Linked DNA regions of Methyloferula stellata AR4. Each later gene encodes a partner of the first gene's protein in a complex. Links are inferred from orthologs where the notes say so. Each region holds a gene or a part of one and is shown on either strand. Other genes may lie near its edges.

Region 1 (4,224 bases):
CGCGTTCCTGCGCCGGAAGAAGATTGTCGAGCGCGATCAGGCTGATCATGCGCCCTTCGACGGCGAGAACGCCGCGGACGAAAGTCTTCGCCATTTCGGATGCGACATCGGGCGTGGGTTGCACGATATCGTCGGTCACGGTGAGGATGTCGGACACCGCATCGACCAAAAGTCCGACGACCTGGGTTCCGATCTGAGCCACGATGATGACATGGCGCGCCGTGGGTTCGGCCGGCGGGAATCCGAGTCTCGCGGCAAGATCGACGATCGGCAGGACCGCGCCGCGCAAATTGATCACGCCGCGCACGAAACCCGGCGATTGCGGCAAGGCGGTCGCCGGAGTCCAGCCGCGAATTTCGCGAACCGACATGATGTCGACGCAAAATTCCTGCGCGCCTATGCGAAAGGCGATGAGCTCGCGTCCACTGACGTTTCTGGTGATCTCGTTCATGGCATTAACCTGCTAAGGCAAGGTGGGGTTCAAGATAGGCCGTCATTTCGGCGCGCGAATTCGCGACGACGGCATCGACATCAAGGATCAGAGCGACGCGGCCGTCGCCCAGAATGGTCGCGGCGGCGATGCCATGGACATGACGGTAATTGGCTTCGAGGCTTTTGATCACGACCTGGCGCTGGCCTTGGATCGCATCGACGAGCAAAGCGCTGCGCACGCTGCCTTCCGACTCGACGAGAAGCGCCACCCCGGTCAAAGGATCGGCCGCCTCGTTGCGATAGCCAAGCTCGCGCCCGACATCGATCAAGGGCGTGAACATGTTGCGGATCGCGATCACCCGCGCGCCGCCGCCAAACCCATGCACGTCGGCGCCCTTCGGCTGCAATGTCTCGACGATCGCGGTAAGCGGCACGACGAGCGTTTGGCCCGCGACCGTCACCACCATGCCGTCGAGCACGGCGAGCGTCAGCGGCAGGCTCAAGGTGAAAACCGACCCCTGCCCCGGTTTGGAGGTGATGGAGATACGGCCGCCCAGCGCCTGGATCGATCGCTTGACGACATCCATGCCGACGCCGCGGCCGGAAATATCGGATACTTTCTCGGCCGTGGAGAAACCCGGCAGGAAGATCAGATTGTCGATCTCATCGTCGGAGAGCTGCGCATCCGCCGCAATGAGACCCTTGTTCACGGCCGAAGCGCGCACCCGGGCACGGTCGATACCCGCCCCATCATCCGCGACCTCGATCACGATCCGGCCGGAGCGATGCGCCGCCGACAAGCGGACGAGGCCTTCTTCCGGCTTGCCCGCCGCGACGCGCTTTTCAGGCTTCTCGAGCCCATGATCGATCGCATTGCGGATCATATGCGTCAGAGGATCGGCCAGACGTTCGATGACGGTCTTGTCGACTTCGGTATTTTCGCCTTCGGTAAAGAGACGAACCGACTTGCCCGTCAAAGCCGCGACTTCTCGGACTAGGCGTGGCATGCGTTGGAAAACGGATTTCACCGGTTGCGCGCGAATGGCCATGACGCTGTCTTGAATGCCGCGCGTCAATTGCTCCAATTCGTCGAGACCGACCGTGACGTCGGAGCCGCGCGCCAGGCCCGCCTCCGTCACGCGTTGCGCCAGCATGGCCTGGTTGATCACGAGTTCACCGACAAGATCGATCAGCCGGTCCACACGGTCGAGATCGACGCGGATCGTCGTTTGCTGCGGACCCGACGACGCATGATCGCCTTTGGCCTGATCGACCTTCAAAGCATCGGCCGATTTGGCGGAAACACGGTCTTCCGGTTCCCGGGCCTTCGCAGTCGCCTCGGTAGCAGATGCTTCGGGGCCAACTGGCGTTTCTGGCTCGACCGCTTCGCGCACCTTGCGGATGAGGGCCAAAACGTCGAGTTCCTCGGCGGCGGATGCTTCGTCGCCCTCAATCTCGAGATCGCAATCCCATTCGACGAATTCGAAAACCTCGCGAATCGCGGCTTCATCCGCATCGGTCTTCAGCTCGACCGTCCACGCGAGATAGGCGCCTTCCGGGTCGAGTTCGCTCAACAGCGGCAGCTCGCTCATGTCGCAGGTGATCGTAGCCTCGCCGAGCCGTTCGATTTCGCGCAACAGCAAGGCCGATTCATTGGCCTTGGCATAGAGATCGGGCTTCGGTTTGAAACGGATCGAAAACGTCTTCTTCTCCGGCTCTGCCGGCGCGGCGGGTTCTTCGTCGAAGTTGAACGCGATCGGCCTCGGACGGAATTGCGAGAGATCGCCCTCTTCTTCTTTCTCCTGCGCCGCCGGGGCAGAGCCAGCCACGCCGCCATTGCCGAGCGCGGCAAGTTCCTGAGCGAGAGCCGCGGTTCGCGCATTGTCGAAATCGCCGTCGTCGCGCGCCGCGCGCACAAGATCGGCCAGCACATCGGCCGCCCGCAACATCGTCTTCACGACGTCCGGCGTCGGTTGCAGCCGGTTGCTGCGCATCAGGTCGAGCGTATTTTCAAAAATATGCGCGAAATGCACGAGATCATCGAGGCTGAAGGCGCCCGCGCCGCCCTTGATCGAATGAACCGCGCGGAAAACCGCGTTCACGATTTCCTGATCGTGATCGCCGTTTTCGATCGCGAGAAGACCCGTCTCCAATTCTGCGAGCTGTTCTTCGCATTCCTGGAAGAAGGTCTGCTTGATGACCGCCATTGCGTCCATAGCCATGGATTCCTCACGAACTCACGTAGCAACGCGGCGAATGGCATCGACGAGTTTGACGGGGTCGAAGGGCTTCACGATCCAGCCCGTCGCTCCGGCACGGCGCGCACGATCTTTCTTTTCGGCGTCGCTTTCGGTCGTCAGGACCAGGATCGGAATCGTGCGATGCTGCTCGTCGCCGCGCACGCCCTTGATGAACCCATATCCGTCCATCCGCGGCATGTTGATATCCGTGACGATGACATCCGGCTCCGTAGTTTTCAAAATCTCCAGTCCGTGAACGCCATCCTCGGCTTGGACCACATGGTAACCAGCCTCGGTCAGCGCCAGCATCAGCATGTCACGCATGGTACGCGAATCATCTACGGTTAAAACGGTCTTACTCATCGAGACAATTCCTGATCCATGAGTTTATCTAAAGAGAACCCGAAACCCTGAAGTGCTTCGGCAAAATCCTCGGATGGATTAATGAACTCGAGCGACACTTCATCTGCGTTCCACGTGTTTTTGGCGGAGAGCAGAATCTGCAGGCATTGCCCGCCCAAGCGGCGGACTCGCGATGCATCGAGAGCGACATCGCTACCGCGATGGGCCAGAAGCGAGCTTGCGAGCGGCGCCGCGGCTTTGAGGTCAAGAACCTCGGCAAGCTCTAAAGTTGCGTGTGGGGTGTTGGGTTCGGATGTCATGCTCGGCTCAGAACTCTTCCCAGCCGTCTTCGGCCACAGCTTCATGCTTACGGACGGCTGACGAACCGCCGCGTCCTGCGACCGTCTTCAGCGCCGGCGCCGATTGGCGGCCAGGCTTTGGCGATGCACTCCGCATCGGCTGCGAATGACCGACCTGGAAGCGGCTCACCAGCGCCGTGAGCTTTTCGGTTTCCTGATTGAGCGAATAAGCGGCCGCCGTGGTCTGTTCGACCATGGCCGCATTTTGCTGCGTGACCTGATCCATCTGGTTGACAGCGGCATTGACTTCTTTCAAGCCGGTTGCCTGTTCATGCGCGCTCGCGGCGATTTCGGAGACGACATTGTTGATGTCGGCAACCTGCGCGACGATGCGTTCCAGCGCCTTGCCGGTCTCGGCGACGAGATCGACGCCTTGATCGACCTGCGCGGTCGAAGCTGCAATCAGGCTCTTGATTTCCTTCGCGGCTTCGGCGGAGCGCTGCGCCAAAGCGCGAACTTCCGATGCAACCACCGCAAAACCGCGGCCGGCATCGCCAGCGCGGGCGGCCTCGACGCCTGCGTTCAGCGCGAGGAGATTGGTCTGGAAAGCGATCTCGTCGATGACGCCGATGATCTGGCCGATCTGCTGCGATGATTTTTCGATTCCGCTCATCGCCCCGATCGCGAGGCGGACGACTTCGCCACCCTTGTCGGCATCGGCTTTGGCCGACGAAACGACGTCACGGGCATGTGTTGCGCCGTCGGCCGTCTTGCGAACCGTCGCCGTGATCTGATCGAGCGCGGCCGCCGTCTCTTCGAGATTCGCGGCCTGCTGTTCCGTACGGCGCGAAAGATCGTCGGCCGCCATTGAGATCTCTCCGGTACCTGAGCGGATCGCTTCGGCATTCGAG
Region 2 (3,913 bases), 1.7 Mb from region 1 along the record:
TGCCGAGCTTCTCGACGATCTCGCCGATCTGCGCTTCGCTGACGATCAAAGGCGGCGTCAAAACGATCGCTTCGCCCGCCTGCCGGACCAGAAGATCGAATTCGTGGAAGGCCTTGTCCATCACCTCGAAGGCCCGTTTGCCGACGGCGTCCGGGCGCGAGGCGAGATCGAAACAGGCGGTCAGGCCGCAATTGCGGATATCGAGAATGTTTGGCGTGCCTTTGAGGCTATGAACGGCATCGGCCCAGACCGGCTCGAGCGCCCGCGCGCGTTCGAAAAGCCCCTCGGCAACATAGAGATCGAGCGTGGCCAATCCCGCCGCGCAGGCGAGCGGATGGCCGGAATAAGTATAGCCGTGGCATAATTCGACAGCGTGCTCCGGCCCCTTCATGAAGGCATCATAGATGCCTTTGCGGACCAGCACGCCGCCCATCGGCACCGTGCCCGACGTGATGCCCTTGGCGAAGGTGATCATGTCCGGAATGACACCGTAGCGTTCCGCCGCGAAGGCATAACCGAGACGCCCGAAGCCTGAGATGACTTCATCGAAGATCAACAGAATGCCGAATTTGTCGCAGATGGCGCGCAACTTCTGCAAATAGCCCTTGGGCGGCGGCAACACGCCGGTCGAGCCCGCCATGGGCTCGACGATCACGGCGGCGATCGTCGAGGCATCGTGCAGCCCGACGAGCCGCTCAAGCTCATCGGCCAAATGCGCGCCCCATTCGGGCTCGCCCTTGGTGAAGGCTTGCTCGCTGCGGTTGTAGGTCGTCGGCAGATGATCGACGCCGGCGAGGAGATTGCCGAAGATTTTGCGGTTGGCGACCATGCCGCCGACGGCGGTGCCGCCGAAGCCGACGCCATGATAGCCGCGCTCGCGGCCGATCAGGCGCGTCCTTGAGGCATTGCCGCAGACATTATGATAGCCGAGCGCGATCTTGAGCGCAGTATCGACCGCCTCCGACCCGGAATTGGCAAAGAAGACGTGATCGAGATCGCCGGGCGCCAAAGCCGCGACCCTCGACGCCAAGGCGAAAACTTTGGGATGACCGAATTGGAAAGGCGGCGAGAAGTCGAGTTCGGCCGCCTGCTGCTGGATGGCTTCAACGATAGGCCCGCGGCTATGCCCGGCATTGGCGCACCAAAGCCCCGCGGTTCCGTCTAGAATGGCGCGGCCGTCGCCGGTGAAATAATGCATGTCCTTGGCGCGGGTCACCATGCGCGGGCTTTGCTTGAAGGCCCGGTTGGAGGAAAACGGCATCCAATAGGCTTCGAGATCGTTCGGATGCGTGACGGCGGCTTGAGCGGACATGCGGTGCTCCTGGGAAAGGCCGGGCGAAGCTAGCCGCGTCATGCGGCAAGATGAAGAAGGTCCGTCAGATCGCAGGCAAAAGCCGTTCCGGAGGCGAATGTTACGCTAATTAACATGCGAGCAACCATCGTTCCGGCATGTCCAGGGGATTCGTCTTGCGTGAACGATAGAAGCGTCGCGTCCGCGACACGCACGCACACCATATAGGACCTATGCGCAAAGCCGCCTTCCTTCCCTTGACAGACGCCAGCCCTGGCTCTAGCCGCCCTCTGGTGCACGATCTAAAAACCCCCATCATCCCCGCGCCGCGCCTCGTCTCAGGTTTGAGCGAACTCAGCCCTCACTATGACGTGCTTTTGTGCGACATCTGGGGCGTTGTTCATAATGGCCTCGCGCTGCATCCGGCAGCCGTGGATGCCCTACTGCGGTTTCGCGGCCAAGGCGGCAAAGTCGTTCTCGTCAGCAATGCCCCGGCACCGGCCGGTGCCGTCCGGCATCGCCTCGATCGGCTCAAGGTTCCACGCAAGGCTTACGACGCGATCGTAACCTCGGGCGACATCATCGCGTCCCTGATCGCCGCGCGCGGCGACGCGCCGCTCTACAATATCGGGCCAATCTACGACCGCTCGCTCTACCGGGAAGTCCGCAAGCTTACCGGCCGGAGCCCGCGCCTCAGCAAGCTGAAAGACGCGGCCTATGTCGTCTGCACCGGACTTTTCGATCCGGACACCGAGACGCCCGAAGATTACGATGCCTCACTGGCGCAGATGCTAGAGCGCAGGCTCGACTTTCTCTGTGCCAATCCAGATCTCGTCGTGCACGTCGGGCCAAGTCTCATCTATTGCGCCGGCGCGATCGCCGAGCGCTATGAAGCGATGGGCGGCACGGTGATTCAAGGCGGAAAGCCATACCCGCCGATCTATGAACGCGCGCTCGGCGTGGCGGAAGCGCTACTCGGCCAGCCGACACAACGGTCTCGGATCCTGGTGATCGGGGATGCGATGCGAACCGATATCAAAGGCGCCATCGCGCAATCGTTCGATTCACTTTTCATCGTCGCGGGAATTCATCAGGGCGAGATCCTGACATCGGGCACCGGGGGAAGTCTTGATGCCGTGTCTTTCGCGGAGTTCGTTCAAGCAGCCGGTTTTGCCCCCACTGCCGTTTCGCTGCGCCTCGCCTGGTAGGGCTTTGTCTTACGCCGCCACGGACGAGAAGACGGAGTCGATTTTCGCCTTCAAGATCGCCGCATTGAACGGTTTGACGATGTAATGGCTGACGCCCGCATGGCGCGCCGCGACGACATTGTCGGTCTTCGATTCCGCAGTCACCATGATGAAGGGAACGTCTGATTGCGCGCTGTCCGCCCGGACCTTTTGAAGAAGCTGGTAGCCGGTCATCGGCTCCATATTCCAGTCGGAAATAATCAAGCCATAGTGCTTCTGGCTGATCATCTCATAGGCCTGCTGGCCGCTGGACGCTTCATCGACGTTTTCGAAACCAATCTGACGGAGCAGATTCCGGATGATGCGGATCATCGTCTGATAGTCGTCGACAACGAGGATAGGTACGGAAAGATCGGTGATCATTTACATCTCCAAAACGGCGCCGAAGCCACCGAAACGATGACAGTCGGAACGAACCCCTCTTTGCCCGGCCGAGCATCGGTTTGATCCACATCAAAGAGATTAGGCTTCGCCGCTTGCCATTTTGTTAAGACGATCGCGGGTGCTTGATATACTTACGTTGACGCTTTTCCCTCAGCGTCCAAAAGAGACGATGCGTAAAATCTGTTGTATGCGTCTATCTTTCTGATTCACCCGCACTTTGGGGGTTTTGTACCATTCTCCGCGTTCGTGAGACCGGCAAAAACGCTGGCCGCGGCCGCGAAGTCCTAAGACCTGGCGCTTTACATCTTGGTCCTGCCAGAAAACGGACGAGGGTCGCAGATTAGAACGCGATCGATTCAAGTTGAATCACCGCGTTTTAATCGCCTGTTTTGACGCATGATCCGAAAAAGTCTGCACTTTTCTGGAGCCTGATCTAGTCGCGCGCCGAATCGAGCTGGCCGCGGCTCGTCACCACGATCCAGCCAGAGCCGCGCCGTTCGATGGATTTCACCGTTCCGACGCCTGGAATGGTTTCGCCTTCGATGACTTCGATAGCGCCGTGCGGACCTTCAACGAGCGCGATCCCGTCATAGACGTCGCGCACGACCCAATTCGCGATGGGCTGCCATTTCTCGGAAGATACCGGCGCCGCAGGGATCGAAGCCGGCGTTTGCCGGCTCGCCACAACCTGCGGCTGGGCGGGGGTCTGGGCCTTGACCGGAGGCAAAGGCGTTTGCGCTTGCTTCGTCACGCTCTCTTGCGCAGACGGCGCCGCAACGGATGCGGTTGTCGTGGGAAGAAGCGCCGCACGTTCCATGTGATCGAGGCGATCGCTGATCTCGCGCAATTTCGCCGGGTCGTGCTGGGCCCGTTCGAGTTTCGTCGCGACCTCGGATTTCGTCGCCTCGAGACTGTTTCTCACGGCATCGAGGTTCTTCTTCAGGGCCTTCAGCTCTTCGGGAGCCGGGTTTTGGGCGACCGCCGTGCGCAG

What was found. The genes of interacting proteins can lie anywhere in the genome.
Region 2: the proteins of A3OQ_RS0110680 (region 1) and A3OQ_RS0119020 are in contact, whole or in part, in a solved structure (PDB 1A0O), measured with the Escherichia coli proteins. The link is inferred for Methyloferula stellata AR4 from one-to-one orthologs.

The regions. Positions count from the first base shown.
Region 1 is NZ_ARWA01000001.1:2,136,136-2,140,359, reverse strand. The notes cover bases 53-3,024. They hold A3OQ_RS0110680 (chemotaxis protein CheA), read right to left. Parts: upstream 2,649-3,024; coding sequence 456-2,648; downstream 53-455. Other genes in these bases: A3OQ_RS0110675 (response regulator), read right to left, coding at 2,670-3,024; A3OQ_RS0110685 (chemotaxis protein CheW), read right to left, coding at 53-451. Outside these bases: more of A3OQ_RS0110685, read right to left, coding at 1-52; more of A3OQ_RS0110675, read right to left, coding at 3,025-3,035; A3OQ_RS0110670 (STAS domain-containing protein), read right to left, coding at 3,032-3,334; A3OQ_RS0110665 (methyl-accepting chemotaxis protein), read right to left, coding at 3,342-4,224. UniProt on the Escherichia coli protein: Involved in the transmission of sensory signals from the chemoreceptors to the flagellar motors. CheA is autophosphorylated; it can transfer its phosphate group to either CheB or CheY.
Region 2 is NZ_ARWA01000001.1:3,840,803-3,844,715, forward strand. Bases 1,206-3,913 are described here. They hold A3OQ_RS0119020 (response regulator), read right to left. Parts: upstream 2,902-3,913; coding sequence 2,509-2,901; downstream 1,206-2,508. Other genes in these bases: aptA (omega-aminotransferase AptA), read right to left, coding at 1,206-1,312; A3OQ_RS0119015 (TIGR01459 family HAD-type hydrolase), read left to right, coding at 1,585-2,499; A3OQ_RS0119025 (coiled-coil domain-containing protein), read right to left, coding at 3,356-3,913. In the rest of the region: more of aptA, read right to left, coding at 1-1,205. UniProt on the Escherichia coli protein: Involved in the transmission of sensory signals from the chemoreceptors to the flagellar motors.